DNA from 3 places in the Peribacillus sp. Aquil_B1 genome. Region 2 is predicted to be linked to each of the others. Evidence: riboswitches for the same ligand, from Rfam matches in the RefSeq annotation. Region 2 holds a riboswitch; each other region holds the start of a gene.
What was found. A riboswitch is a leader RNA that binds a small molecule or an ion and turns the genes downstream of it on or off. The one in region 2 is predicted to bind thiamine pyrophosphate.

Region 1: linked by a shared signal. The riboswitch ahead of tenA (thiaminase II) and the one ahead of tenA (thiaminase II) in region 2 are both predicted to bind thiamine pyrophosphate.
Region 3: linked by a shared signal. The riboswitch ahead of thiC (phosphomethylpyrimidine synthase ThiC) and the one ahead of tenA (thiaminase II) in region 2 are both predicted to bind thiamine pyrophosphate.

What each region holds. Positions count from the first base shown of each region.
Region 1 covers NZ_JAKXEE010000002.1:378,137-388,030, reverse strand. Annotated here, with positions in the region: gene MPH60_RS15580 (aldehyde dehydrogenase family protein) at 1-601, opposite strand, end outside; gene MPH60_RS15575 (MFS transporter) at 862-2,067, shown strand; gene thiE (thiamine phosphate synthase) at 2,107-2,739, opposite strand; gene thiM (hydroxyethylthiazole kinase) at 2,720-3,535, opposite strand; gene thiD (bifunctional hydroxymethylpyrimidine kinase/phosphomethylpyrimidine kinase) at 3,532-4,338, opposite strand; gene thiW (energy coupling factor transporter S component ThiW) at 4,307-4,828, opposite strand; gene tenA (thiaminase II) at 4,841-5,530, opposite strand; TPP riboswitch at 5,620-5,725, opposite strand; SAM riboswitch class I at 5,883-5,987, shown strand; gene MPH60_RS15545 (Fur-regulated basic protein FbpA) at 6,163-6,351, shown strand; gene MPH60_RS15540 (aspartyl-phosphate phosphatase Spo0E family protein) at 6,605-6,799, shown strand; gene MPH60_RS15535 (GNAT family N-acetyltransferase) at 6,868-7,374, opposite strand; gene MPH60_RS15530 (GDSL-type esterase/lipase family protein) at 7,592-8,293, shown strand; gene MPH60_RS15525 (ABC transporter ATP-binding protein) at 8,336-9,894, opposite strand, start outside.
Region 2 covers NZ_JAKXEE010000001.1:2,292,017-2,301,910, reverse strand. Annotated here, with positions in the region: gene MPH60_RS11285 (acyl-CoA dehydrogenase family protein) at 1-962, shown strand, start outside; gene menB (1,4-dihydroxy-2-naphthoyl-CoA synthase) at 1,132-1,932, shown strand; gene MPH60_RS11275 (AMP-binding protein) at 1,951-3,594, shown strand; gene MPH60_RS11270 (SDR family NAD(P)-dependent oxidoreductase) at 3,634-4,380, shown strand; TPP riboswitch at 4,516-4,645, shown strand; gene tenA (thiaminase II) at 4,782-5,465, shown strand; gene MPH60_RS11260 (ECF transporter S component) at 5,480-6,064, shown strand; gene MPH60_RS11255 (ABC transporter ATP-binding protein) at 6,077-7,540, shown strand; gene MPH60_RS11250 (energy-coupling factor transporter transmembrane component T family protein) at 7,541-8,317, shown strand; gene tenI (thiazole tautomerase TenI) at 8,358-8,969, shown strand; gene thiO (glycine oxidase ThiO) at 8,971-9,894, shown strand, end outside.
Region 3 covers NZ_JAKXEE010000001.1:15,347-25,240, forward strand. Annotated here, with positions in the region: gene MPH60_RS00160 (zinc-dependent alcohol dehydrogenase) at 1-113, shown strand, start outside; gene MPH60_RS00165 (hypothetical protein) at 432-884, shown strand; gene MPH60_RS00170 (histidine phosphatase family protein) at 1,112-1,645, shown strand; gene MPH60_RS00175 (HAD family hydrolase) at 1,781-2,569, shown strand; TPP riboswitch at 2,686-2,800, shown strand; gene thiC (phosphomethylpyrimidine synthase ThiC) at 2,936-4,714, shown strand; gene MPH60_RS00185 (DUF3231 family protein) at 5,002-5,511, opposite strand; gene MPH60_RS00190 (hypothetical protein) at 5,615-5,758, opposite strand; gene MPH60_RS00195 (spore coat protein) at 5,937-6,569, shown strand; gene MPH60_RS00200 (carboxymuconolactone decarboxylase family protein) at 6,612-6,977, opposite strand; gene MPH60_RS00205 (cytochrome c oxidase assembly protein) at 7,089-7,868, opposite strand; gene MPH60_RS00210 (DUF2243 domain-containing protein) at 7,858-8,376, opposite strand; gene MPH60_RS00215 (manganese catalase family protein) at 8,648-9,493, shown strand; gene MPH60_RS00220 (NAD(P)H-quinone oxidoreductase) at 9,678-9,894, shown strand, end outside.

The sequences.
Region 1 (9,894 bases), on a different contig from region 2:
GAGCGGAAAGCGGTGTTTGCTCAGCAGGCTTTAATATGACCGTACAACCTGTAGCAAGTGCCGCTCCCAGTTTCCACATCGCCATAAGAAGCGGAAAGTTCCATGGGATGATTTGGCCAACAACACCAACAGCCTCGTGTTTTGTGTAGTTAAAGTAATTTCCGCTTACCGGGATGGTCTGTCCAACAATCTTGGTGGACCAGCCAGCAAAATATCTCATATGTTCTATTGCTAAAGGAATGTCGGCATTGGTCGTTTCACTGATTGGTTTCCCATTATCCAACGTTTCCAATTGAGCAAGTTCAGTTTTATTTTCTTCCATTAAATCGGCTAGTTTATACATAAGTCTACTGCGTGCAGCTGCGCTCATTCTTGACCAAGGACCTTCATCGAATGCTTTGCGTGCAGCTTTGACGGCTAAGTCGATATCTTCTTTATCCGCTTCATAAACATCGGCAAGCTTTTGTCCTGTGGCAGGATTGGGAGTGGAGAAGGTTTTTTTTGAAGCACTTTCTACAAACTGACCATTAATATAGAGCTTTTTTGGTCCTGTTAAAAATTTTTGCAGCTTTCCACTTACTTCTAACGTTAGATTTGTCATTAATTACCCTCCTGAATAAAATGATTATCTTGGGCTAAACATGATGACTTATTGTTAACGCTATGATTGCCAATTTTTATGATAAATGAAAAAAAGGGAATATTCAATCTATAACATTCGACAGAATATCCAAGATTTCTTCATCAATAAAATATTTTTTGTCATGACATGTGTATTTACTATAGCGAAAATGAAAGTTAATAGTTAAAATGAATAAGGATAAAATAACAAGAAGGTCTAAAGTTCTTCAGGAGGAATATATGGGAAATGATGCGAAAATGATATCGCAGCGTAAGTTACTTGGTGTTGCGGGTCTTGGATGGATGTTCGATGCACTTGATGTCGGTATGCTTTCTTTCATTATAGTTGCTTTAAGACAGGACTGGAACTTAACCAGTGAGCAGGTTGGCTGGATTGGGAGCATAAACTCCATAGGAATGGCTGTTGGAGCTGTATTCTTTGGTGCGATGGCCGACAGGGTCGGACGGAAGAATGTTTTTATCATTACACTATTATTGTTTTCAATCGCAAGTGGCCTGTCTGCAGCAGTCAGTACACTCAGCTTGTTCTTGATCTTGCGATTTTTGATTGGAATGGGACTTGGAGGAGAACTTCCGGTTGCCTCGACATTGGTCTCTGAAAGTGTTGAAGCGAGTAAAAGGGGAAGGGTCGTCGTCCTTCTTGAAAGCTTTTGGGCGGTTGGCTGGATTTTGGCAGCACTCATATCCTATTTCATCATACCGGCTTATGGTTGGCGGGTTGCTTTGTTATTGAGCGCTGTACCCGCTTTATATGCGCTGTATCTGCGCTTGAAACTGCCGGATTCACCGAAGTATACGGAACTTGAAAAAAAGCAGAGACCATCTGTATTAAGCAATATGAAAAGTGTCTGGAAAAAGGAATACTCCCGTCAGACTCTTGTGTTGTGGGTTTTATGGTTTTGCGTCGTCTTTTCTTATTATGGGATGTTTTTATGGCTTCCAAGTGTGATGGTCCTAAAAGGGTTCAGCATGATTCAAAGCTTTGAATATGTATTGATCATGACGCTTGCACAGCTTCCGGGCTATTTTTCAGCTGCATGGCTGATAGAGAAGTTGGGCCGTAAATTCGTTTTGATCACATACTTAATTGGAACGGCCGTCAGTGCCTTTTTCTTTGGATCGGCAGAGGGGCTGGCACTGCTGATAGTTTCCGGAATGTTCCTATCTTTCTTCAACCTAGGGGCATGGGGTGCACTTTATGCGTATACTCCTGAGCAGTATCCAACAGCAGTTCGTGGTACAGGTGCTGGTTTAGCCGCAGGAATCGGCAGGATCGGCGGTGTCCTGGGACCGTTGCTTGTAGGCTATTTAGTTGCTGCCGGCACCCCGATTTCATCGATTTTCACCATTTTTACAATTGCTATTTTAGTGGGGGCAGTTGCCGTAGCTTTTGGGAAGGAAACAAAGAATACCGTTTTGACATAAACAAAAGGATGGGGACTGTATTCAGTCCCCATCCTTTTGTTATTTAAAGTTTTTTATGATTTTTAAAAGGGATTCGGAGGCATTCTTTGGACTTTCTGCATTCATGATGGCCGATACGACTGCGGTACCAGACAGCCCGCTAGCAGAAAGCTCGGAAATGTTATCGGCCGTGATACCCCCGATGGCTACGGCGGGAATGGATACGCTGCGGCAAATCTCTTCCAGATCCCCAATGGCCATTAAGGTTGCATCTTGTTTGGTCTTTGTAGGGAAAACGGAACCGACTCCGATATAATCTGCTCCATTTCGTTCGGCTTCTAGAGCCTCTTCAAGAGTGGAGACAGATACACCGACAATCATATCTTCGGGAACCATTTTTTTGACGACAGGCAGTGGAAGGTCATCTTGCCCAATATGAATTCCATCCGCTGCAACAGCAAGGGCTATATCAACCCGGTCATTGATGATAAGGGGAATGGACAGCTCGTTCAATAACTGTTTTAATGCAGAAGCTTTATTATAAAAGGAGAGGGAGGAATTGTTTTTCTCTCTAAGCTGTACGATCGAGACTCCTCCTGAAACCGATTCTGCAATGATTTTGGTCAATTCTTCTATTGCCAGGGACTCTTCTGTAACTAAATACAGGCTTAAATCAATTTGGGACTTCTTCATTTATTTTCACCTCATGCATCCAGATTTCCTTATCCATTCTTGATATTGCATCGATTAATCGCACATGAAACGTTCCTGTTCCTTCATCCTTTTGAAGGTTTTTGGCAGCTAGTTCCCCTGAAATGCTCATGGTTGAGATACCGGCAATCGCCGCAGAATAGAAATCATCGGTGACTCCGGAAAAAGTGCCGATAAGAGCTGTGGACATGCAGCCGGTACCTGTAACATTAGTTAAAAGCAGGTTCCCGTTATCGATGATGGACGTATGTGTTCCATCGCTGACCGCATCCTTCGCTCCGCTGACCACGACGATGCAATTAAATTTTTTTGCCGCTTGAGCGGCCAGCTCTGCATTGCTGACCGCAAGCTCCTCCGAATCCACCCCGCGAGTAACGGTATCCCCACCCATCAATGAAAGAATCTCACTTGCATTTCCACGAATGATTTGGAAAGTGACCTTCCTTAGAAGCTCTTTCACTTGCTCTGTACGATAGGCGGTGGCACCAACTCCCACCGGGTCCAAAATGACCGGGATATCCAGGTCATTTGCAGTCGAACCGGCAATCTCCATTGCTTCCAAGGCTTTATCATCGATCGTACCGAAATTCAGGACCAATGCATCCGCCAATTTGACCATATCCGCCACTTCTCTTGGGCTCGATGTCATCACTGGTGAACCACCGATGGCAAGGGTGGCATTTGCGCAGTCGTTGACCGTAACAAAGTTGGTGATTTGATGAACGAGTGGTTTTCTTTCTCTTACCTTCACGAATAAATCGGCTGCGGAAACCTTCATATTAAGTCACTCCGTTCTTTTTTTGAATATGAATGAAAATGATGGACAGGTCCATGACCTTTACCGATTGAAAAACTATTGCGTATCGCTTCAGAAATATAAGTCTTGGCCTGTTCGATCGACTCTTGCAATGGCAGTCCATTTGCCAGGTTTGATGTAATGGCGGATGATAAGGTACAGCCCGTACCATGAGTGTTTTTTGTATGAATGCGCTCTCCCTTGATCCAGTGGAAGTCAGTCCCATCATAAAAAAGATCATTTGGATTTCCCGCTGCATGGCCGCCTTTAAGTAAAACGGCTTTGGGACCCATTTCTTGTATTGAATTGCATGCTCTATAGAAATCTTGTTTCGTCCGAATCGACAAGCCAGTAAGTACTTCCGCTTCCGGTACATTTGGTGTTACAAGTGTTGCAAGCGGAAGCAAATCCATTTTTAAGGCGGAGACAGCCTTTTCGTCGAGCAAATGGTGGCCGCTTTTGGAAATCATGACAGGGTCAAGGATAACGATGGCAGGCATGTAGGTTTTAAGGGACGCTGCGACTGTTTCCACGATTTCTTTTGATCCGAGCATGCCTATTTTTACTGCATCGACAGGAATATCTTCAAATATAGCTGCAATTTGGTCCGATATGATAGCTGTTTCTATTGGCTGTACAGAACGGACTTCCATTGTATTTTGTGCGGTTACGGCTGTGATGGCAGACATTCCAAAGACCCCATGTGCAGAAAATGTTTTTAAATCCGCTTGTATTCCAGCACCGCCCCCAGAATCAGAGCCGGCGATGGTTAATGCTGTTTTCATAAAAAAACCCCTTCATATAATTATTTTTTAGAAGTATTTTAAGTAATATGAAAGCTAAAATCGAACCTGCGAATGAACTGAGCATAAAAGCCGGTAAAAAACCAAAAAGAGCAGCTTTTTCTCCCAATAGGAGGATGGCAAGTGGATAACAGGCCAGGGAACCGAGAATGCCGGTCCCGATCACTTCACCTAAACAAGCGAATTTTAAGCTTTGTGTTTTTCGATAAAGGATGGCAGCCAAAAGTGCACCGATCATGCTGCCGGGAAAGGCGAATATTGAACCGGTACCAGACATGTTTCTAATGATGGAAACTAAGAAAGCTTGTGTCACAGCATAAGCAGGCCCCAATAGAACGGCCGTGAGGACATTTGCCAGATGCTGAATAGGAAAGATCTTTGCAAATCCTGCAGGGATGAAAATAAATGAACTGGTCAGCGTCGTTATAGCCGTGATCATGGCAGTCAACGTCAGTTTCTTGATAGGATTCATCATGCCTGCGACCTACAGCGGCCAATCCTGCTCATTTTGAACCATATCCCAGAATAAATATTCATATCGGGAAGTAACCAAAAAGTGCTTTTCTAATCTAAGAAGTTCCTTTTCTGGCATGCCCTCCGTCAATTCTTCCAACAATGCGATCAGCCACTTGTGTGCTTCCCCGAATTCAGGCGATGAATAGGACCTTATCCAATCTGCGTAGCGATTGTTTTCCAATGCTGCTCCATTTTGTTCTTTTAATAGCAAACCGATTTCATAATAATCCCAAGCGCAGGGCAGGAGACAGGCGATCAAGTCTGCCAAAGTCCCATGCTGTGCTGCATTTAGCATGTAACCTGTATAGGCTAGAGTGGTGGGAGTAGGTTCTGTATCTTCCAATTCTTTGGAACTGATTCCGAATTCGGAAGCATAATGCCGATGGATATCCATTTCCACTTGAAGGGTTTCATTTAAAATACTCGCAAACTTTGCCATGGTTTCGATGTTATGAGCTTTGATGACACCTAAAGCAAAGAGCTTGGAATAATCCATGAGATAGATATAGTCCTGCTTCAGGTAATAGGCAAATTTCTTTTCAGGAAGCGTGCCGTTTCCAATTGCCTGAACAAAGGGATGTGAATGGTTCCTTTTCCAAATCTCTTTTGCCCGTGCGTGAAGTCTATCACTGAATGTTTCTGTTTTAATCTTCTCCATTGTTCATCCTCCTTTAGAATGGTTCTCCTTGATAATGAAAAACCCCGTTCCTGAATACGGAACGGGGTAGATGGATATAGTCTGTAAATGGACGATATCATCCACTTCCCTCCGCCGGTATGAGCCGGTTCAGGTTCAAAGGGTCCGGAATTAATTCCATCTCAGTCTAAAAAAAAGACTCCCCTAGTGGTGTGAATTGTATGTAATTACTGACATCATATCAGAAAGACAAGAAATTGCAACCCGTATTTAAAAGAGGGATAAACAATGTCAAGGAAAAAAGGGAGAACCAGGTAATTGACTTTTGATGATTATTAGGATAGAATCATTTCTACAACAATTATATATCGAATTCTTATCCAGAGAGGTGGAGGGACTTGGCCCTAAGAAACCTCGGCAGCGGAACCGTTTTGGGAACTGTGCTAAATCCAACAAGCATATGCTTGGAAGATAAGAAGAGCCGTACGGACACTGTCAGCCTCTTCTTGAATTAGAAGGGGCTTTTATTTTTGGGAAATAACGTTTAGTGACATAATAGAAAAGGTATATATAATTTGGTGAAAATCAAATATGTTGATAAAGTTAGCTAACTAGAAGCAGGCTCTAGGATGACTAGGAAAGGAGCCATTTACATGGCAGAACTATTTAAGAGGATTGAACAGAGGAAGGCAAAGCTCATTGAAGAGCTATTGGCCAATGGAGTATACAAAACTTCTGATGAAAGGCACCTTTATGATGCCCCATTAAAAGTGCTTGAAGATGAATATAAGATTGTTATAAATAGACCTAATAACGAGTCACCTTCTGAATGGATGACATAGTAAGCGATGGACTATATTTTGGGTTCTAGGATAAGGGATATGATGTAAGCATTCACAGTCGACACCAGTGGGTGCTTTTTTGCGTTTAATAGGAAATGACATAAAATATACATAATTAAAGAATGAAGTAGGTGTTTTGTCACATTTAACCTATAAAATAACACATTTTATTTCTGAAAAATAGTTGATTTTAACTAGTAGTTTCATTATGATGAAAGTGTAAAAAAATTGAATAAATGGGAGGTGACATATAATGCCTTGCCGTAAGGTAACGATAGAAAAAGTAGAAGAAAAGAGACAGGAAATGATCAAATTGGCAGCAAGTTACGGCTTAACAAGTCTGCTAACTGTTCAAGCCAGTCAAGAATTGGATTCGCTTTTAAATGCGTTAGCAAGTAAAAGAGAGTCAGAATATTTTTCTCTCCAAAAAGCATATAGGTATTTTTAAATTAGCCAATTTGAACTGTATTAATTTGAAAAAGCTACTGCTCAAGGCAATAGCTCTAAAGAATTATCTTAAATATCGACACGTTTACCAAGAATGACCAAATCGCGCTCAATGCCATCCAGCTCGGCAACTTGAGGTAAATGCGCCCATTCTTCAAACCCGAATTTGGAAAAAAGCTTAAGGCTCGGTATATTGTGGGCGAAAATGAAACCCAATAAAGTCTTAATACCTAATTTTGGACTCAATTCAATTGCCTTTTGAATCGAAATTTGTCCGATTCCTTTTCCCCGGAAATAATCATCCATATAAATGCTGATTTCGGCAGTGGAGTTATACGCCGGTCGGCCATAGAAGGATTGAAAGCTCATCCAGCCAGCAGTTTTCCCTTCTATAGCAATGATATATAGCGGTCTACTTTCTGAATGATGTTCCTCAAACCATTTAACCCTCGATTGGACGGATACAGGCTCCGTATCCGCCGTGACCATTCTTGAAGCAATTGTCGAATTATATATTTCAACAATTTTGGGTAGATCAGATAGTTCTGCCTCTCTAAACTCTATGTGCTCTTCCATGATTTAAACTCCTAACTATCATTTATTCAATCTCCAGAATGAAGGGTAATCCCGTTTTTTGTTTAAGGGACGGTGAATGACACCCAATCCATTGAAAGTTTTTATTATCATACACTCTTTACTCTTTATCTGACAATTCTTTTTTATGTTACGTCTGCAGATTTTTGGGGTATGTAAAGGATTAAATACTACTAGTAAAAAGACAGAGGAGAACCAAATGAAAAAGTTGGCAGTTTTTTTGATTATAGTACTGGTTATATGTTTTGCTGCATATGAATTTCAGGCCTCGGAGTCGGAAGATGTGCAAAGGGTGATGGCTTTTGGAGATTCGTTAACCTATGGAAAAGGGGATAAGGACGGGGAAGGATATATAGAAGGCCTGGAGGATGAATTGAATAACCCAGAATCTGAACAAAAGGTGAGTTTTTGGAATTACGGTATAAAAGGCCAGGAAACGGATGGGGTGATGAAACAGCTTGATGATTACCGCATTAAAACGAAACTTGATGAAGCCGATACTTTCATCGTTTATATCGGAACGAATGACTTGATCAATAGTAACGGCGGGGACTTGGAGAAAATCAGTGATCGAAAAATCAATGAGGGTAAACGGGAGTATATCAGCCATCTGCAAAAGATTACGTCAACACTGATAAAGGCAAACGATAAAGCGGATATTCTGATAGTAGGACTATATAATCCAAATAAAGGAAATCATAAACTTGAAAAGCACATTCGCGATTATAACCAGTCAATAAAGGGAATAGCGGATAAAGACAATAGGATGTTATTCATTCCTACGAATGATCTTTTTGAAGGTAAAAAGAAAACAGAGTATTTCAGTGATAAGTTACATCCGAATGAAAAAGGGTACCAGCTCATTGCGAATCGGGTTTTGGAAAGTTATGATTTCAAATGAAAGCAAAAATGCACAGAAAGGCATTCTGTGCATTTTTGCTTGCTAGGAATTTAAAATGGCTTTTAGTTGAGGGAACTGCAAGTCATGGAGCTGCTTGTATCTGCCGTTGTTTTGCAATAACTGTTCATGTGTTCCTTTTTCATGAACCTGCCCTTTTTCCAGAACGATTATTTGATCGGCATCATGAATGGTCGATAAACGATGTGCAATGACGATTGAAGTCCGGTTTATCAATAAACGTGACAAAGCTTCCTGTATCAAATGTTCGGATTCTGTATCCAAGGCAGCCGTTGCTTCATCGAGAATGATGATTTGCGGGTTTTTCAAAAGTGCCCTGGCAATGGCAATGCGTTGTTTTTGTCCGCCTGAAAGCTTGACTCCGCGCTCTCCAATTTGAGAATCATACCCATCAGGAAAGGCACTGATAAAGTCATGCGCATTTGCCGCTTTGGCGGATTCGATGATTTCCTCATCTGTAGCATCAAGTTTGCCATACACAATGTTATCACGGATGGAACCGTTGAATAAAATGATATCCTGGGAGACAACACCCATTTGTCCCCTTAATGATTTCAGTGATACATTTTTGATATCATGGCCATCCATTTTAATTGTTCCAACTTGCGGATCATAAAATCGAATCAAAAGGCTCGTGATGGTCGATTTTCCTGCACCAGAGGAGCCGACCAGTGCGGTTACTTGACCAGCTTTCATGGTCAGGTTTAAATTGCTGAGCACAGGAACACTCTCATCATAAGAAAAATCAACACACTGAAATTCAATTTGCTTTTTTATGGAAGGGAGTTCAATGGCATTTCCCTTGTCACATATTTCAGGTTGTGTTTCCAATACTTCAGTTATCCGCTCAAAGGCGGCGGCTGATTGCTGGACAATGCTGATGACACGGCTAAAATTGCGAACGGGACTCTGCAGCAACCTCAAATAGGCGAGGAAGGCCACGATTAATCCTATTGTGAATTCACCTTCCATCACTTGCCAAGCACCGAACACAATAACTGCTACAAGACCGATATTATTCAATAAATCAATAATCGGACCGAACATGGAACGTAGCCGAACGGACTTAACGTTTGCAGCCATATTTTCCTGATTACGCTCGGCAAACCGCCTTGATTCGAATTCTTCATTTGTAAAAGATTGAATGAGCCGCATTCCTGAAATGGAATCCTGTAACTGATTGCTGACATCTCCTGCGGAACTTTGCACAGACCTAAATGACATCCTGATGCGTTTCCCGAACACCCTTGTGATATAGAACATGAAAGGGAATGTAAAAAGAAGGACAATGGTCAGCTTCCAGTTAATGAAAAGCATATATACCGCCACCGCAATGAAAGTCACCGTGTCTGTCAAGACTTGGAGCATGCTCGAAGAGATGAGCTGCTGCAGTAAGTTGACATCATTGGTCAACCGGGACATTAAGTCACCAGTACGATTTTTGTCAAAAAATTTCATATCCAGTGTTTGAATGTGGTCATACATGCTATTCCGTATATCCATAATAGCCTTTTGACCGACATTGGAAACGATATAGCTGTTAAAGTAGTTCAGTAAAGCCAATAAGATGCTAGCACAAAGAA
Region 2 (9,894 bases):
CGGATTGTGTGACAACGGGGATAGCTGCTGAGGAGATAGGTCGTGGTGATTTCAATCTTACTTACGCGGTGATGTTGAATGCATTAATAGGTGAAATTATCAATAATCACGCTAGCGAGGAACTGAAAAAGGAGTGGCTTCCCAAAATTTCAAGTGGTGAAAAAATTGTGGGCATTGCCATTACGGAGCCATCCGCCGGTACGGATGCAGGCGGAATTAAAACAACAGCTGTACATATAGGAAATAAGTATGTGCTTAATGGAGAAAAGTCGGGAATTAGTGTAGCTATGTGTGGAGATGCATTTGTTTTATTTGCAAAGACGGAACCTGAATGGGGAAATCGAGGGATAAGTGCCTTCATGGTTCCTGCCGATACTCCAGGTGTTGAATGTAAAGGGTACACAGATATGGGGAATATCCCCATTGGAAGAGGTTCGATATATTTAAACGATGTCGAGATTCCGGAAGAGTATATGATCGGTCTTCAAAATAAAGGGTTTTCCCAAGTGATGAATGGGTTCGATTTAAGTCGGCTGTTAATAGGGCTGCAATGTGTGGGCACTGCTTCACAAAGTATCGATGAAACCATCGAATATGTGAAAATCAGACATTCATTTGGTAAACCGCTGGCGACATATCAAGGGGTCTCCTTCCCCATTGTGACCCACTATACCCAATTGGAACTGGTGAAGTGGCAAGCCTACCGAGGACTTTGGCTACGTGACCAAGGGCTGAATCATAGTAAAGAATCGGCTTCCGTTAAGTGGTTAGGTCCTAAATACAGTGTAGAAGCTATCCATGAATGTTTACTGTTGAATGGTCATTATGCTTATACGAAGGAAATGCCTCTTGAGCAACGCTTGCGTGATGTGATTGGGTTGGAAATTGGTGATGGCACTGCACAAGCCAATATGATGGTCATTGCAAAGGACATTATAGGAAAGGAGTTCCGTTCTCATTAAGCCAATGGATTAGTATTTTTACATTCAGTTTAAACGGAAAATATTACGAAGAAATCGAAATTATTTACAGTCGTATTAGGTACCGGTTCCGTTCGAAATTAACAGTGAATTATGTGATACAAGGCAAATCATCCTTTAGTAGACTAAGAGAATGAAGGGAATGAAATCGATGGAATTTACAGATGTAATCTATGAAAAAAAAGGTGGAATTGCAAAGATAACCATGAACAGACCTAAAGTTTACAATGCTTTCCGTGCCAGAACCATTCAGGAATTAATTTGGGCTTTCCGGGACGCTTGGGATGATAATCGTGTTGGTATAGTGATTCTGACTGGAGCAGGTGAGAAGGCATTTTGTGTAGGTGGAGATCAAAAAGAAAAGGGAGAAGAAGGAGGATATAATCATTCGGGTGGTTTAGGTGGTGGAATGGGACTGGAGATCGAAACGCTGCACCAAACGATCCGCAATATTCCTAAGCCGGTCATTGCAGCGGTTAATGGGTTTGCCATCGGGGGCGGGCATGTCCTTCATGTAATATGTGACCTAACCATTGCATCTGACACTGCAAAATTTGGCCAGAGCGGGCCAAAGGTCGGTAGCTATGATGCAGGTTTTGGTTCAGCTTATTTAGCACGAATTGTCGGAGAAAAGAAAGCGAGGGAAATCTGGTATTTGTGTGAACAATATTCTGCACAAGAAGCAAAAGAAATGGGACTTGTGAACAAAATCGTTGCCCAAGAACAATTGCACGAGGCAGCAGAAGAATGGGCAAGAAAGATTCTTGATAAGAGTCCTACTGCGCTAAAAATGCTCAAATATTCCTTTAATGCAGATAGTGCCAATATTCAAGGGATTTCACAACTTTCGATGGGCAGTTTAGCGATGTTTTACAATACACAAGAATCGGAAGAAGGAAAAAATGCCTTCCTAGAAAAGAGGCCTGTAGATTTTAAAAAATTCAGAGGTTGATGAGGGGGAAGATGACTAGTGAAATTGGAGACGATTTTGACTCAGCAATATGTGGAGAAATATCAAGACGTTTGGCCAAACCGAACCATCTTGGATTATTTGAATGATGCTATAGTCAAGCATCCAGATAAGATGGCGATTATCGATAAAAAAAGTAGTTATACTTACAAGCAGCTTGGTAAGTTGGTCGATCGAATCGCATTGGGTCTCTTGCATATAGGGTTGGGTAAGGGGGATGTTGTCTCTTTTCAACTGCCTAACTGGAATGAATTTATAATCTTACACTATGCTGTAACAAGAATCGGTGCCATTAGCAATCCCTTGATACCGATTTATCGAGATAGGGAAATTGGTTATATGGTTGGGATGGCAGAATCTAAAATGATAGTTGTGCCAGATTATTTCCGTGGGTTTTATTACCCTGACATGATTGAAAGACTAAGCCATCAATGGCCATCAATGAAACATATATATGTGATTGGGGACAATGCACCGAATGGGATGAAACTGTTCTCCTCATTATTTGAGGAACCTTGGGAAGATCGGATGGATTCATCCATTTTGGATGAAATCACACTTGACCCCAACGATGTGACTGAAATTATCTTTACCTCGGGAACTACAGGGAGTCCAAAAGGAGTTATGCATACACATAATACTTTATGTACATCAACGGATTATTGGATTGACCGCTTACATTTAACTTCCGATGATGTTCTTTTCATGGCGTCAACGTTCGCTCATCAAACAGGTTTTGGTTATGGAGTTAGGCTCCCTACACATATTGGAGGTACGGGAGTCTATCAGGACATTTGGAATCCGAGAGAGTTTATTGAATGGGTAGAGAAGGAAAAGATAACGTTTACGGCCGGAGCCACTCCTTTTTTGCAAGATACGGTCCAGATGGAAGGGATAGAAAGATTTGACCTTAATTCGCTGCGAGTCTTCGTAGCTTTAGGTGCCCCGATTCCCAGGCATTTAGTAAAGGAGGCCGTGAAAAAAGTACCGTTCAAGATATTGTCAGGATGGGGACAAACGGAAGATGGCTTGGTTACCTTGACGAGACTTGATGATCCAGAAGAAAAACTGACGAATACCGACGGAATCCCGTTTCCGGGAATGGAGTTAAAGATAGTGGATTTTGAAGGGGAGATCTGTGCCCCGAATATAGAAGGCTCTTTATTAGTAAGGGGTCCGGCTCTATTTGTCGGCTATTTTAAACGAATCGATGATACTTTAGCTGAGTATAGTGACGGATGGTTCATTACCGGTGATCGAGCATTCATTGATGAAGACGGATATATCCGGATTTCTGGAAGAAACAAAGACATAATCATACGTGGCGGTGAAAATATTCCTGTCGCTTATGTAGAAAATGTATTGTATGAACACCCGGATATTTCAAGTGCTCAGGTTATTGCGGTTCCAGATTCCCGTCTACAGGAAAAAGCATGTGCATGTATCAGCATGAAAACGGGGAAGAGCCCGATTACGATGGATTCACTGCAGGAATTTCTCTCGGAAAAGGGTTTGGCCAAACAATATTGGCCTGAATTTCTTGAAATAATGGATGACTTTCCTCGTACGGCAAGCGGGAAAATCCAGAAATTCCGGCTCCGGGAAATGATTAATGAAAAGATAATCGACAATCAGCTTAAATAAATCCATATTGACTAAATGGTGGAAGTGGAGGGAAATAAGATGATTAAAAGAATGGCATTCATCACAGGTGCTGGGAGCGGAATTGGCAGAGAAATTGCAAAAAAATTGGCTTCTCGCAATTTTAACATCATCGTGGCTGATATAAATCTTAAAAATGCAGAGGAAACGGTTTCTATAATTGAAAAGTCGGGTTTTGAAGCCAGAGCGGTTCATTGTGATGTAACGAAATTAGAAAGTGTTAAAAAAGCCGTTGAAGAATCAGTGAACCATTATCATAGAATAGATATATTGGTTAATAATGCAGGCTGGGATAAGGTGGAACCTTTTTTAAAAAGTGATCCTAGCACTTGGAAAAGGATTATTGATATTAATTTACTTGGGCAGATCCATACTTGCAAGGAAATTTTACCTCTCATGATTGAAAATGGTTACGGAAAGGTAGTAAATATTGCATCCGATGCAGCTAGAGTAGGATCAAGTGGAGAGGCAGTTTATTCGGCTGCAAAGGGAGGGGTGATTGCCTTCACAAAAACGATAGCAAGAGAAATGGCACGTCACAAACTCAACATCAATTGTATTGCGCCAGGTCCTGCCGATACGCCCCTATTTCAAGAAATAGGCTCTTATAATGAAGGTATAGCAGGCGCCTTGGAAAAAGCGATTCCATTCCGCCGGCTAGCACAACCAGAGGACATTGCTAGTGCTGTTGCCTATTTCGTTTCAGAAGATGCAGGGTATATTACGGGGCAAACACTTTCCGTAAATGGTGGATTAACAATGGTTTAAACGATCAAGGTAAGGGTGTTATGCAAGATTGAAAGGTTAGTAACCATAAATCAATAAGTTGAAAACTTTTTCTAATACGTTTGACAATTGAATTTATCGTGTTAATATAAAGGCAAATGAGATTTAATATACAATTTGTACCACTAGGGGTGCTTTATAGGTGAAAGTTGATTTTTACCGCAGAAGCTGAGATTAAAGTATGACTTTAAGACCCTTAGAACCTGATCTGGTTTATACCAGCGTAGGGAAGTGGGGTCTGGAACAATACGTTTCTGTATTATTTCAAGTACAACCACTTTCTTTACGTTTAAGAAAGTGGTTTTTTGTTTGCAAAAAAAGGGGTGACAAAAGGTTTTTTTTTCGTAATATTTCTTAAAAAATATCATTTGGAGGTAATGGACATGAAGTTTTCAGAGGAAATTCGTCAGGAAGCTGATCATATTTGGGAAGCTAGTTTTAATCACCCGTTTGTTGCAGGAATAGGAGATGGCACATTGCCATTGGAGAGTTTTCGTTTTTATGTCATGCAAGATGCCTATTATTTATCTCATTTTGCTAGAGTTCAAGCTTTAGGGGCAGTTAAAGCTACGGATTTACATACAACAAGCAGGCTTGCCGGCCATGCACAAGGAACATATGAAGCGGAGTTGAAGCTTCATGAGAATTTTTCTGAGAGGTTAGGCATCACTAAAGAAGAACGGGATAATTTCAAACCTGCCCCGACTGCTTATGCTTATACTTCCCATATGTATCGTGCGGCTTATTCGGGGCATTTAGGGGATGTAATTGCAGCTATCTTGCCGTGTTACTGGCTGTATTACGAAATAGGTGAAAGACTGCAAGGGTGCATGCCCGAAGAGCCGATTTATCAAGAATGGATAGCGGCTTACGGAGGGGAGTGGTTCCGCACGTTGGTGGAAGAACAAATTGCGAGGCTTGATGAGATTGCTGAAAAAGTGACTGACGAAGATAAGGAAAGAATGAAAGAGCATTTTATCCTCAGCAGCCAATATGAATACTCATTTTGGGAAATGGCTTATCGTTTAGAGACATGGCCTGTGCATAAGGAAACACTAGAAGTATAAAGGGGAATGAAACAATGAAAAAAGGATTGAAATTAACGGACATATTGGTAACGATCGTGATTGCGGTAGCATTTGGAATCGTTTATATCCTTTGGGGTTCGATTTATTATTCCGTTAAACCGTTAGGATTACATCTGGATCAACTTATTTATGGAATGTGGTTTATAGCCGGCCCCGTCGCCTTTTTAATTTTACGGAAACCGGGTGTGGCACTTTTGGCGGAGATAGCAGCAGCTTCCGGGGAGTTCTTTCTTGGTTCACCATGGGGGCTGACCGTACTTTTATATGGGGTGGTACAAGGTTTGTTCGCGGAACTGATGTTCATGGCGTTCAAATATAAAAAATTCAATATGCCGGTGGCCGTTTTAGCTGCGATAGCTTCCTGCCTGGCATCAGTTATCATGGATTTTGCATACGGGGAAATAGGTGCGCTTTCTACTTGGAATCTATCGTTATTCATGATAGCGAGGTTTGTGGGTTCCATATTCTTTGCAGGTGTTACCGCTTATTATCTAGTTAAAGTCCTGGAAGCAACAGGAGTAACTAATCTTGTGCGTCCGGTTTCAAATAAAGATTATGCAGAACTGGATCAAAAGTAGAGGTTGAGGGCCATGGAACCAATCGTTTCTGTTGAAAAGTTAAGAATGAAATTTCCAGGTGATGAATCTTTGATATTCAAGGACCTATCACTATCGTTTGATCAAGGAGAAAAAGTGCTATTGTTGGGTCCGTCAGGATGTGGTAAGTCGACTCTTTTACAAGTGTTAAGCGGATTGATTCCGAATTCCATCGAAGTACCGATGAAAACGGATAAATTGAAATGCCCTTCTTCATGGGGGTATGTTTTTCAAGACCCTGATAGTCAGTTTTGCATGACATTTGCCGATGAGGAAATTGCCTTCGTCCTTGAGAATCTTTCCGTCCCGAAAGAAGAAATGAAAGAGAAGATTCAAAATCATTTCCGTAAAGTAGGATTGAACCTGGGCCATACAAGTATTGAAACATTATCAGGCGGGATGAAACAGCGTCTGGCAATCGCTTCAGTATTGGCCCTTGAACCAGAAGTGATATTTTTAGATGAACCAACCGCCATGCTTGATCCCGAAGGAACGAAAGAAATCTGGGAATTGTTAAAGGAAGTCGGAAGAGACAAAACGGTTATTATCGTCGAGCATAAAATTGACCATGTTTTAGAATTCATCGAAAGAATCGTGCTTTTTAACGATGACGGTCAAATCATAGCTGATGGTCCAAGAGACACCATTCTTTCACTTTATAAAAATGAAATGAAAGAACATGGAATTTGGTTCCCGGGTGTTTGGGATGAATATCTACAGAAGTATGCACCGATTCGGGAACACCCCTTTATAGATGACTCACCCCTTATGGATGTGCAAGGCTTTAGCGGTTTTCGGAATAAAGAGGAAAAAATCAAGGTTGAAGAGCTGATGATACATTCAGGGGAATGGATTGTAGTCAGGGGTGAAAATGGCGCGGGGAAGAGTACGCTTTTGCATGCATTGATGCAGTTCATAAAAACCAATGGTAAGTATGAATTATTGGGAACACCCATTAAAAGGGTGAAAAATCCAACAGATCATATGACGTTTGTCTTTCAAAATCCTGAGTTTCAGTTCGTTGCAAATACTGTATATGAAGAGATTGCTTATTCATTGCGAATTGATAAAAGGCCGCAACAAGAAATAGATGAGAGAGTCCGTTCATTGCTTAAAGTGTTCCGCCTGGAGGCACATCGGGATAAACATCCGTTTCAATTATCAATGGGTCAAAAGCGTCGATTAAGCGTAGCCGCCTCAATCGTAATAGACAAAAAAATCATTCTCCTGGATGAACCAACCTTTGGCCAAGATTCGAAAAATACCTTTGCATTACTGGAATGGTTTGAGGAATATCGAAGGCGCGGAATAACAGTGATCATGGTGACTCATGACGATCATATTTCAAGAAACTTTGCAACTAGGATCTGGACGGTTAAGGACGGAAACGTAATATGTGATGAAAACATTGCGCAATCAGGATTTGTGGAGACCAAAGATAAAAGGAGTGTCATGTAGATGAATGATTCAAATGCAGAAACATGGCTCCATAAAATTAATCCAAGCCTTAAACTTGGTGTACTGATTGTGTTATGCATCTTGGCGTTATTCATTCATGACCTGAATTATATGATGAATATCACCATTGGCGTATTATTTTTATTTTTGTTTTTTACCGGACATTCGATAAAACGCATCTTACTTTTGTCGATTCCCTTTTGTTTCATTTTTATATCCACCTCTTCTGCAATGATACTATTCGGGCAAGGTGAGACGCTTTGGTTTGAGTGGGGCCTTATATCGATTACGGAAGAAAGTTTCATGAGGGGATTATTGGTAGGCTTTCGAGCTTTGTTCTTTGGGGTCCTTGGTTTAACTTTTTCCTTAACGACGAGACCAGTGAACCTGTTTTATTCGTTAATGCAGCAAGTTAAGCTTAAACCGAAATATGCCTATAGTTTCATGGCGGCATTAAGGCTGATTCCCATCATGATGGAGGAGTTCCAAACGATACGCAACGCGATGAAGGTACGCGGCTTTGAAAGGGGAAAAGGGATAAAAGCGGTATATTTTAAAATGAAAGCCTATTCCATCCCGTTGTTATCCGGAAGCATCAGACGTGCTCACCGTATCGCGGTTGCGATGGAGGCAAAGCGATTTACAGATACACGGGATCGAACGTTCTATTATGAATTCGGTTTTTCAAAAAAGGACCATGGTTTCATTTTGTATTTTATCATCTTGTTGTTGGCCGGCTTTTATCTGTCGATACAATTCCCGTTAGTTTCTATTTGATTTTATGAGATTGTAACTTTACTTGTTAGGGGTCCTTAGTATGAATGCACATGAATTGCATATTATTTCTACTGGGAAACAGCCAATTGAAAAGTTTGTGGAAATCGCTTCAAACATTCAGGAACATGTTGATTTCTTTCATCTAAGGGAAAAGCATATGAGTGCATCGGAACTTTATCGAGCAGTGACCTTACTACATGATAATAAGATTCCGCTTTCTAAGATCATCCTTAATGACCGGGTGGATGTAGCTTGGGTACACAAAGTATTTGGTGTGCAATTGGCTTTTCATAGTTTAGATGCGGGAGTTGTAAAAGGAGCTTTTCCAGGGATGAATGTCGGCTGTTCGATCCATTCCATGGATGAAGCGAATGCCGCATTCAGCAAAGGGGCCGATTACGCGATTTATGGACATGTTTTTGAAACGAATTCAAAAATAGGCCTTCCTCCTAGGGGAGTTGAGGAGCTTCATGCAATCTCAAGAAATGTCAATCTTCCGATAATTGCGATAGGCGGAATAACCCCTTTCAATTGCCAAGTCGTGCTTGATGCGGGGGCACGTGGAATTGCGGTCATGTCAGGTGTCCTTGAAGCTGAAAATCCGATTGAAGCCGTTAAAGAATATTCGAAGTCTTTGGGAAAGGAGACATAAGATGAATACCATATATGATGCAATCATTGTTGGGGGAGGAGTAATAGGTGGATCCATTGCTTTTCAATTAGCCAAACGAGGTAAAAAGGTCCTCTTATTGGAAAAAGATAGACTGGCCAGCAAAGCATCTAGTGCTGCAGCCGGGATGTTAGGGGCACAAAGTGAGTTAGATGCTGATAATCCGCTTTTTACATTGGCAAGCCGAAGCAGGGAGATGTTTCCTGCACTGTCGGAAGAATTAAAGGACATAAGTGGAATAGACATCGAATTAGTGAACAAGGGCATGTTTAAGGTGGCACTAACGAATGATCAGGTAGCCGAGTTGAAAAACATGATCAGAGTCCAGCAAGATGCGGGACTTGAGGCTGAGTGGCTATCGACTGCCGAAATAAGGAAAACGGAACCGCTTCTATCAGATGAGATTAAGGGAGCCATGTTCATTCCGAAGGATGGACAAGTTTCAGCCACTAGGCTGTCACTCGCTTTTACTGAATCTGCCGCTGCCCTTGGTGTAGATATAAAGGAATTTGTTCATGTCTCCGACTTAGTTACGGAAAACGGATGTGTAACGGGAGTGGACACGAACATAGGTAGATTTTCAAGTGAAAATGTCATCGTGGCAGGTGGAGCCTGGAGTACTTTCCTCCTTGAAAAATCAGGGGTGAATCTCGACAGTTATCCTGTAAAGGGAGAGTGCTTTTCCGTCCTGACCGATCGTCCATTGCTTGGAAAAACGATCTTCTCGCATGGCTGTTATCTTGTGCCCAAAGTTGGCGGAAGAATCATTGTCGGGGCAACGGTTAAGGCGGGCACTTTCGATCAAAAGGTAAGTCTTGACGGGATTTCTACTTTAATAGAAAGAGCAACGCAATTGCTTCCGGCGATTAAAGGAACCGAATTGGAAAAGACATGGGCAGGTATACGC
Region 3 (9,894 bases), 2.3 Mb from region 2:
TCGACCCCACGGAAATCATCTCCCATAAAGTCCCTCTAGAAAAAGCGAGTGAGGCTTATCAAATTTTTAACGATCACGAAGATGAATGTATTAAAGTGGTGCTAAAGCCATAATGTGAAGCTTATAAAAGTCCAATGCCTTGAGCGGCATTGGACTATTTAGTTGGGTTCATAAATAGAACAAAGTTAACGGTTATTATCGATAAACGTATAAATGAGGAATGAAATATGAATGATAATTATCAGGATTTGTGGCTTTCATATCAGCGAATCCCGAAATATGACAATTGACCCTTCAGTGTTGAAGGAGAGTATGAATTGAAAAAAGAGTCGCTATGAATATAAGATGCAAGTGAACTTGAATAAGGGTTTTTGGTAATGAAATGTACTATTTATATTATATAATGATAATGTCAAAAGGAGGATGTACAGATGGTATATAATTCGGCAACAGAACTTTGTGAAGGGTTTGAGTATCAGCCCGTTCACGTCAAATTGACGATAGACATCGTCGATAAGAGATTGGGACCTGTAAAGGCGGAAGCAGAGATTGCTATCAAGCCTGTTAAGTCAAAGGAATATCTGGAAGTATTGGTGGAGGAATTGGAATCGGATCATATCTTTGCTGATGAAAATGGCAGTATCTATGGCAGCTTCGGCATCGATCAAAGCATCCAGATATATGATGAAGTCCTGACTACCATTCCGTTCGATGAGTTGATCGGAAATGAAAATTGGAAAGAGACAGTTGAGCAATCCATCACTGTGGATAAGCTGAAGGAACAACTGGGGAAATCTCTCAATGATTATCAATTCAGTGATTTGAGCGGAAAATATAAATTCAGGAAAAGATGTACGATAACAGAACTACAATTCATAGATTAAACGAAAAATGGAGAAGGCGAAACGCGTTCTCTTTTTTCGATGCTCTCATAATTAAACGATGGAACTTTAATAATTTTTAAACATATACACAGTGCCAAGGAGAGTTCAGTAAGGTTTAATGGTTTCAACATACTTTTTTCTTAAAAGTTTTACATAGGGTAATATATTGATAAGGGCTTTTTACAAGAAAAAGAAACGTATATTTTAAAAGATAAAAAGGAGAAGATATGAAAATTGGTTTGGTACGGCATTTTAAGGTGGCACATGAATTTCCTACTGGGAGATCGGTAACGGCGGATGAAATGAAGCAATGGTTTGAGGATTATGATGCAGCCGATATTATTTATGGGACGACTTTATTTGGCGTGGAGGAATGGCAGGAATGTTATTGCAGTGATATGTCTAGAGCTGTCAAGACAGCGGAACATATCTATCCAGGTACGGTTCACCGGATGGAGGAGCTGCGGGAAATACCTTCCCCGCCTCTTAAAGGAAGGGTAAAGCTGCCATTCATCCTTTGGGCCATCTGGATTCGCTGCTGCTCGGTGTTCAACAAGCAGACAAGGGCGGAAATTAAGATCGCAGAGCGAAGGATCAATAAAGTATTGGATGAAGTCTTTGCAAAGGGGGAACGGGATGTGCTGATCGTGAGTCATGCCGCCCTCATGGTATATATGAGGAAAGAGCTGATCCGACGGGGATTCACCGGTCCAAAATTCAATATCGCCAGTAATGGTAAGCTGTATGTATTTGAAAGATGATAAGTGAGTATGGGTTTCCCGCTAGAAAAGGTAAGTCATTTTCCGAATAGTTATTCTTTTTTTATTGGTTGTGGTTTATTATTGTAATAGTGTAATTTTTACGAATTCAATAATAGGGAAAGAGGGGTGGACATTTTGCTGAAGGCAGTTTTTTTTGATTTAGATGATACATTACTATGGGATCAGAAAAGTGTAAAAGAAGCTTTTGTGGCCACATGTGAAGTGGCCAAGGAGAAATATGATCTAAATGTCGACGAGTTTGAAGAAGCTGTGCGAAAGGAAGCGCGTGAGCTTTATTCTTCTTACGATACATATGCATTCACACAAATGATCGGAATCAACCCATTTGAGGGGCTATGGGGAAATTTCCAGGATGATCATGATGAATTCAGGAAGATGGCGGGGATTGCACCGGCTTATCGGAAAGAAGCGTGGACGAGAGGGTTATTGGCATTAGGGATCGATGACCCTGAATTTGGGCTTGAACTGGCAGAACGTTTCCCTGCGGAGAGACGCAAAAAGCCATTTATCTATGAAGAAACATTCCGTGTTCTGGATGAATTAAAAGGGAAGTATAAGTTGCTATTGCTTACGAACGGATCTCCTGAGCTGCAAAATACTAAACTTGAAATTACTCCTGAACTGGTTCCTTATTTCGACCAAATCGTGATATCAGGCGCATTTGGAAGAGGTAAACCGGATGCCTCCATTTTTGAGCATGCTTTGGAAATCATGGAGCTTGATAAGGATGAAGTATTGATGGTCGGCGATAATTTAATGACGGATATCCTCGGGGCATCACGAGTAGGCATAAAGTCTGTTTGGATAAATCGCCATGATAAGGAACGGAATGAAGTGATTCCAACCTATGAAATCAAGCATTTAGAGGAGCTTTACCCAATCCTTGAGAGCCTGGGGAATTAATTAACGGCTCTCCTTCAAAAAACCAATTTTGGAGAGTTGTAATGAAAATATTAGGTCTTTCAAATTATTTACAGAATGAAAAGGGTGAGATATAGTTACCCTGTAATCAATTAAATTATTCAGACTAGGGGTGTCCAATAAAAGTTGGGCTGAGAGAGAAGCGCTTAAGCTTCTTAACCCTCAGGACCTGATCTGGTTCATACCAGCGTGGGGAAGTTAGAATCTACTAAACAATGACTTTTCAATTGGTCATTTCTGTAGTCATACTAACGTTAGCCAGGTCTTAAATATGAGATCTGGCTTTTTCGTGCGAAATGGATTGGATTTTGTCCTTTTTAAATGAACTTAAAAAGGAGAAATGAAATCATGATGAGTAATTCTGTAGATGACATGAATGTTTCAATTATGTCCAGTTTTGCCGGGAGTAAAAAAGTGTATGTTGAGGGATCTAGACCTGATATTAAAGTACCTATGCGTGAAATTAAGCTAAGTCCGACTACAGGGTCATTCGGCGAAGAGGAGAATCCGCCTTTACGAGTATATGACACAAGCGGTTTTTATACGGATTCAGAATATCCCATTGATATTCATAAAGGTCTTGCCCCGATTAGACGCAGCTGGGTTCTGGAAAGGGAAGATGTTGAAGAGTATGAAGGGCGTGAAATAAAGCCCGAAGATAACGGCTATAAAAAAGAGTCACAATCCAACGCCGAAGTTTTTCCGGGATTGAAAAGAAAACCATTGCGTGCTGCGAAAGGGCAAAACGTAACCCAGCTCCATTATGCCCGAAAAGGTATCATAACTCCGGAAATGGAGTTCATCTCGATCAGGGAAAATGTAGCCCCTGAGTTTGTTAGAGAAGAGGTAGCTAGCGGGAGGGCGATCATACCGGCAAATATTAATCACCCTGAAAGTGAGCCCATGATCATCGGACGTAATTTTCATGTGAAAATAAATGCGAATATTGGAAATTCCGCTGTTAGTTCATCGATTGAAGCCGAAGTGGAGAAAATGACTTGGGCTACACGTTGGGGTGCAGACAACATAATGGATCTTTCCACCGGTAAAAATATTCACACGACCCGGGAATGGATTATCAGAAATTCACCTGTGCCAGTTGGGACGGTTCCGATATATCAAGCATTGGAAAAAGTGAATGGAGTCGCGGAAGATTTAAATTGGGAAGTTTTCCGGGATACATTAATCGAGCAGGCTGAGCAAGGTGTCGATTACTTCACCATACACGCTGGTGTGCTTTTACGATACATTCCCATGACAGCAAAGCGTGTTACGGGAATCGTTTCCCGAGGGGGCTCCATCATGGCACAATGGTGCTTGGCCCACCACCAAGAAAGTTTTCTCTATACTCACTTTGAAGAGATTTGTGAAATCATGAAGGCGTATGATGTTTCTTTCTCTTTAGGTGACGGCCTCCGTCCGGGCTCCATTGCAGATGCAAACGATGAGGCTCAATTTGCTGAATTGGAAACATTGGGGGAACTGACGAAGATTGCTTGGAAGCACGATGTTCAAGTCATGGTGGAGGGACCTGGTCACGTACCGATGCATTTGATTAAAGAAAATATGGATAAGCAGCTGGAAGTCTGTCAAGAAGCACCATTCTATACCCTGGGACCATTGACGACGGATATAGCTCCTGGATACGATCATATCACTTCTGCGATTGGTGCTGCCATGATTGGATGGTTTGGAACGGCCATGCTTTGTTATGTGACACCGAAAGAGCATTTGGGACTTCCGAATAAAGAGGATGTTCGTGTAGGGGTCATTACTTATAAAATTGCAGCCCACGCAGCTGATCTTGCTAAAGGTCATCCCCAGGCACGAAAACGGGATGATGCCCTTTCGAAGGCTAGATTCGAATTTCGTTGGCGAGATCAATTCAATCTTTCCCTTGATCCTGAAAGGGCAGTTGAATATCACGATGAAACACTTCCGGCAGAGGGTGCCAAAACAGCCCACTTCTGTTCAATGTGCGGACCCAAATTCTGCAGTATGAGGATATCTCAAGACATCCGTGATTTGGCGAAGGAAAAGGGTCTGGGTTTTGAGTCGGTAATCGATGAAGGTCTTAAAGAAAAAGCGAATGAATTTAGGAAAACGGACGGGGAAATCTATCTATGATTCGGAGAGAGGGAGAATTCGATGAATCGGGCAATTCAAATAAAAGTTGAAATGAAACAGTTGGAAACTCAATTGGAACAGCTGAAAAGGGAGCTGAACATTTTTCGCGAGCATTGTAATCATGAATTTGTAAAAACTGATTATAGTCAACAATGCACAAAGTGCCACTTAATCGAAAGTCTGCAATGGTAGTGATTCCTTAATCCTTTCATTATTGGAATTAATCCCTTAATCATGTTGGGCATCCAATCACGATGTCAACATGATCAGGGGATATTCCATTATATTTACATACTTGTTTTATTAATATGAAGAGGAGGAGGGACAAGCCAGCCTTTTTCCTTATTCAATCTTAGGAAGTCAGCACCCAATGCAGCTTTATTCGTATGGAATTGAGCGAACATCTGTGCAATATCTTCTCGGATGCATTGACCCATGATTTGGCTGCAAGCAACTAATCCTGCATTAATATCGATTGATACTGAAGCGGAGATTTCAGGGTCTTGAAAACGTGCCCCGACGGGAATATCCTCCAAATTAGCTTTAGGCCTTTCAGGTGGTGACGGAGGAAGTCCTACGTTATTTTCTTTTAATAATGATTCAAGTTGGTCAAGTTCCTGTTTCCCTTGATTGATCACTTCAACAAGTAATTTATGCAGGTCCTTGTCGCCTGTATGATTAAGCATAGTTTGATGACAGGCAATCAGCCCTTTTGTAGTTGTTAGAAATGACCATGTTCCGAATACTTCACCGTAATGCATGGGCTCTTCTTTTGGATTTCCACTTAAAATTCCCATAACCATCCTCCTTGAAATTCATTATTTAACGCATTTAAGTTCCCCTGAATTCATCCAAGTATGCATCAAAGATGTTTAGGGAATGTCAGAGGTCTTTTAATGCTTAACCTTTTATTCCTTGTAGCCATTCTTGATAACATTCATCACAGAGCATTTCATTTCTATCCGTGTCAGTAACTTGAAACGTTACGACATGGATTTTTTTCTCTTCCGTGTCATCACTACAATAGAAGCATTGATGTGTCATTGGAATTCCTCCCAAACATATAAAGTGTTTATAGTTTAAAACGCCACGTTTTTTTTATACGGAAAACATGATGTAGCAGCTTATTGGTCTTCTTGGAAGAGTTTAGATTGAATAATCCAGTTGGGGTTTAACATACTAAACTTGTTCGCATCATTGATAAAACGAGGAGGGAAATACTATGCAAAACCAATATCAACAAGGCCAAGTACACCAGAACATGCAAACGGGTGCCATTCCCCCACAAATGAATCACGGTGGTCACGAAGTATTCGATGTACATGAAGTGTTGTCGGGAACGATTGGTACTTTAAATACGTATACTCTTTTGCGTCAGCATATCCAAGATCAGGAATTACTTGATATTCTGGATCGTCAATATCAGTTCATCCAAGATGAATATAATATTTCACTGGAGTGCTTCCAATCGGGCCAGGATCCTTCTAAACGGACTCAGAGCTACAAAATGAATCAAGGTAACGATTTTATATATGGATTGACACCAACTCAGCCAAAGAAACCTTTGCAATCCGTATCGGAAATTACGGATGAATGCATTTCAGGCTTGATGCTTGGAGCTGTTAAGTCTGCAGCATCCATGAAAGCGATGGCAGCGCTTGAAATAACGAATCCGGTGGTTCGCCGTGTATTTGCAGATTCCGTTCCAAACTGCATTGAAATGGCATATGAGATTTCGATATATCAAAACAAACATCATTACTATCAGGTTCCGCAGCTTGCACAGCAGGATATGCAGCAAATGTTGAATTCATATGCACCCGCACAAGGAAATAACAACAACATGAGTCATTAGAACAAAAAAAGGGATAGGACTATTTGTCCTATCCCTTTTTTCTTACTGTTTCATCTGATTTATATCCTGGATGCATTCCTGGATGAGTGTTACAGCCTGACTCATGGCGGCTCCTCCGCCGAATGCTGCGGTCACACCAATAGCTTCAAGAATTTCCTGTTCGGAACAGCCTTGATCAAGACATCCTTTTGTATGGTAGATAATGCAGTATTCATCTTGTGAATATAAGCTTATACCCAATGCGATAAGCTGTTTTTCTTTCTGGGATAATTGACCTTCTTTAAAGCACTCTTCCGTAAACGAATTGAATTTCTCTGCGAGAACAGGCATTTTCTGCGTAAAGGCACCGATTCCAGCTTTATAATCACGAAGAGCATTTTCAGTAGAATTGTTAGCTTCAAATTCCATTTCCATTCAGCTCCATCCTAAATTTTTTTCATCAAAAATTAGTATGAGCTAAATGCTGGACGATTAAACAGAAACAGAGGAGTTTAACTAAGTAATATGTAACCGTCCTTCCTACAAGGCAAGTGATCCCTTGGGCCGGGTGGCTTTGAACCATTGATAGCAAAGGATGCAAATAAGTGCAACGTCAATGGCATCACCGGCATAGTACATTAACATTCCTCCATTTTCCGCTTGTTCCTTTGTGACTCCGCTTGGAGGATGGGCAAAAATATACTTAGAAAGAATATCATGGCCGGCCAGTGAAATTGTAAATACGACAGCACGAAACATGAAGCTGAACCTGTGGGGCGTCGGGTCCATATAAATCATAGACGCAGTGAATAGATAACCCGCTATGAACACGTGAAAATGCACTAATGCATGTAGAAGGGCATTATGATGCATCAACCGATATAACTCAGTCGTATAAAGTATCCAAAGCCCCCCAATATTAAGCACAGAGGCAGTGATTGGATTGCTTATAATGCGTAGCGGCCAACTTTTCAACACCTTTGAAAGGCGTCTTGCTGATTGTACATCAAGTGTTCGCAGTGCAAGAGTAATAGGTGCAGCAAGCACGAGCAGGATGGGTGCAATCATTCCAAGCAGTAAATGACCAACCATATGTGCCGTGAAGTCGATATGCGCGCGATTGGCTATGGGACCTATAATTGCAGACGCTGCACAGATGGTGCCAAGAATCCAAAAGAGTGTACGGTATAAGGGCCATTTTTTATAGCGGCGGTTCGAAATTACGACAGCTGCGATATAAATCACTATAACAAGCGCCAAAAGAATCAATAAAATCGGGCCAAAGCCAGCCCCACTATTAATATGTCCATTACTGTGCATTACTGGTATCTTCCTTCATTTTAAGTAGGCTGCGCCGTGTTTGAATGACGAGGATAATGCCGATCAAGATCATGATTGTGGCTGCAATGTTCCAAATCAAATCGTATGGGAGAATATCGACATTGTAACGGATTTGATGGAGACGCATGAGCTTGTGCTGGATGATCCCGTCATATAATTGAAAAGAACCTGCCCCGAGCAAAACTCCTCCTATCCACCTTTTCAGCCATAATCCCCTTCTGCGGCGAAGGTCAGCGAACATGAACAAAGCCCCGACCGTTGCAAACCAGCTTAGGGCATGAAATAAACCATCCGAGACAAGCCCAATATTGGATGTGGACTTGTCATAGAAATGGTGCCAATGCAATAGTTGATGAAAGATGGCCTCATCGATGAATGCCACCAATCCGATCCCGAATAGAAAACCGGACCATAGATTACGAGCGGAATAAGTATTACGTAATTGTGAAATAGATTGATCATTTTGATTTCGGGGCTTGAAATCCATTTTCCATCCTCCTTTTAATCTTCCTATTTATGGTTATTTTTACTTTACCCTGTATTGTAAAGTTATAGACAGGTAAATGGACCTTTTATAAATCTTATTTATTGAGCGATTCATAGCCTAAAGATGATCCTTGGATTTTTAGTTCCGTAATCATTGTTAATGGTATGTAAATTTTTTCTAATTATTGTTCATTATAATTGGATTCAGGTTTCAAGCGTGGACAGGCGGGTAATAAAAAACCGTACATCATATAAAAAAAGGAGGAGTTAATATGTTTCGCCATCAAAAAGAATTGCAATTTGAAGTTAAGGTAGATCGACCAGATCCGATGCTTGCCCGTCAAATTCAGGAAGTGTTAGGTGGACAGTTTGGGGAAATGACTGTCATGATGCAATATCTTTTTCAGGGTTTTAACTGCCGTGGAGAAGAAAAATACAAAGATATGCTGATGGATATCGGTACAGAGGAAATTGGACATGTAGAGATGCTTTGTTCGCTCATTAGTCAATTGCTTGATGGCGCTTCTCCGGAAGATCAAGCAGAAGCCGCAAAAGATCCTGCTACAGCAGCCATCATGGGTGGAATCAATCCCCAGCATTTGCTCGTAAGCGGTCTTGGGGGACTGCCAACCAACTCGAATGGTGTGCCTTGGAACGGATCTTATATTGTAGCCAGCGGAAATCTATTAGCGGACATGAGATCGAATCTTCATGCTGAAAGCCAAGGACGCCTTCAAGTGGCCCGTTTATATCATATGACCAAGGATGAGGGGGTTCGTGCCACCTTCCGTAAAATGTTAGCCCGTGATCGTTACCACCAATATCAATGGATGGCGGCCATTGCAGAACTTGAAGAGAAAAATGGCGTTGTCGTTCCCGCGTCATTCCCACCGGAAGCGGAAATGGAATCTCAACCGGAAGCGTACGAATTCTGGAACTTGTCAGAAGGTAATGAATCAGCAGACGGACTGTGGGCGACAGGTAGCGCCCCAGATGGTACAGGAGATTTTGTTTATGTAGCTGAACCAGTTGCAAAAGGACAGATTCCTAACCCTAAGGTTCCGGCAGCACAATTGCATCATGACCTGGATAGAAGTCAATCACTTAATAAAAGGTAATAGAAACTTTTCAAAAAAAGCTCGATGGCCCCGAAAGGGTCATCGAGCTTTTTTTATTCTATCAACATGTTTACAACACCTAATTATTTGCTTGTGGATATTTTTTGGAGTAGCATAGTTTCCAACTTCAAGACAAACCATTTTAAAAGTGTGGTCACTAATATAATAGTAAGGAGTGGGATAAATGAAAGCTGTGATAGTTAAAGAACCGGGTGGAGCAGAACAATTACTATTTAAAGATTTTTCCAAGCCCATGCCCGGAAAAGGGGAAATATTAATTAAGGTGAAAGCCTCTGCTATAAATAGAACGGATATTGTTTCACGAGAAGGGAAATCCGGTTATATGGCCAATCCAATATTGGGGATTGAAGTTTCTGGGGAAGTGGTGGAAACAGGGGAAG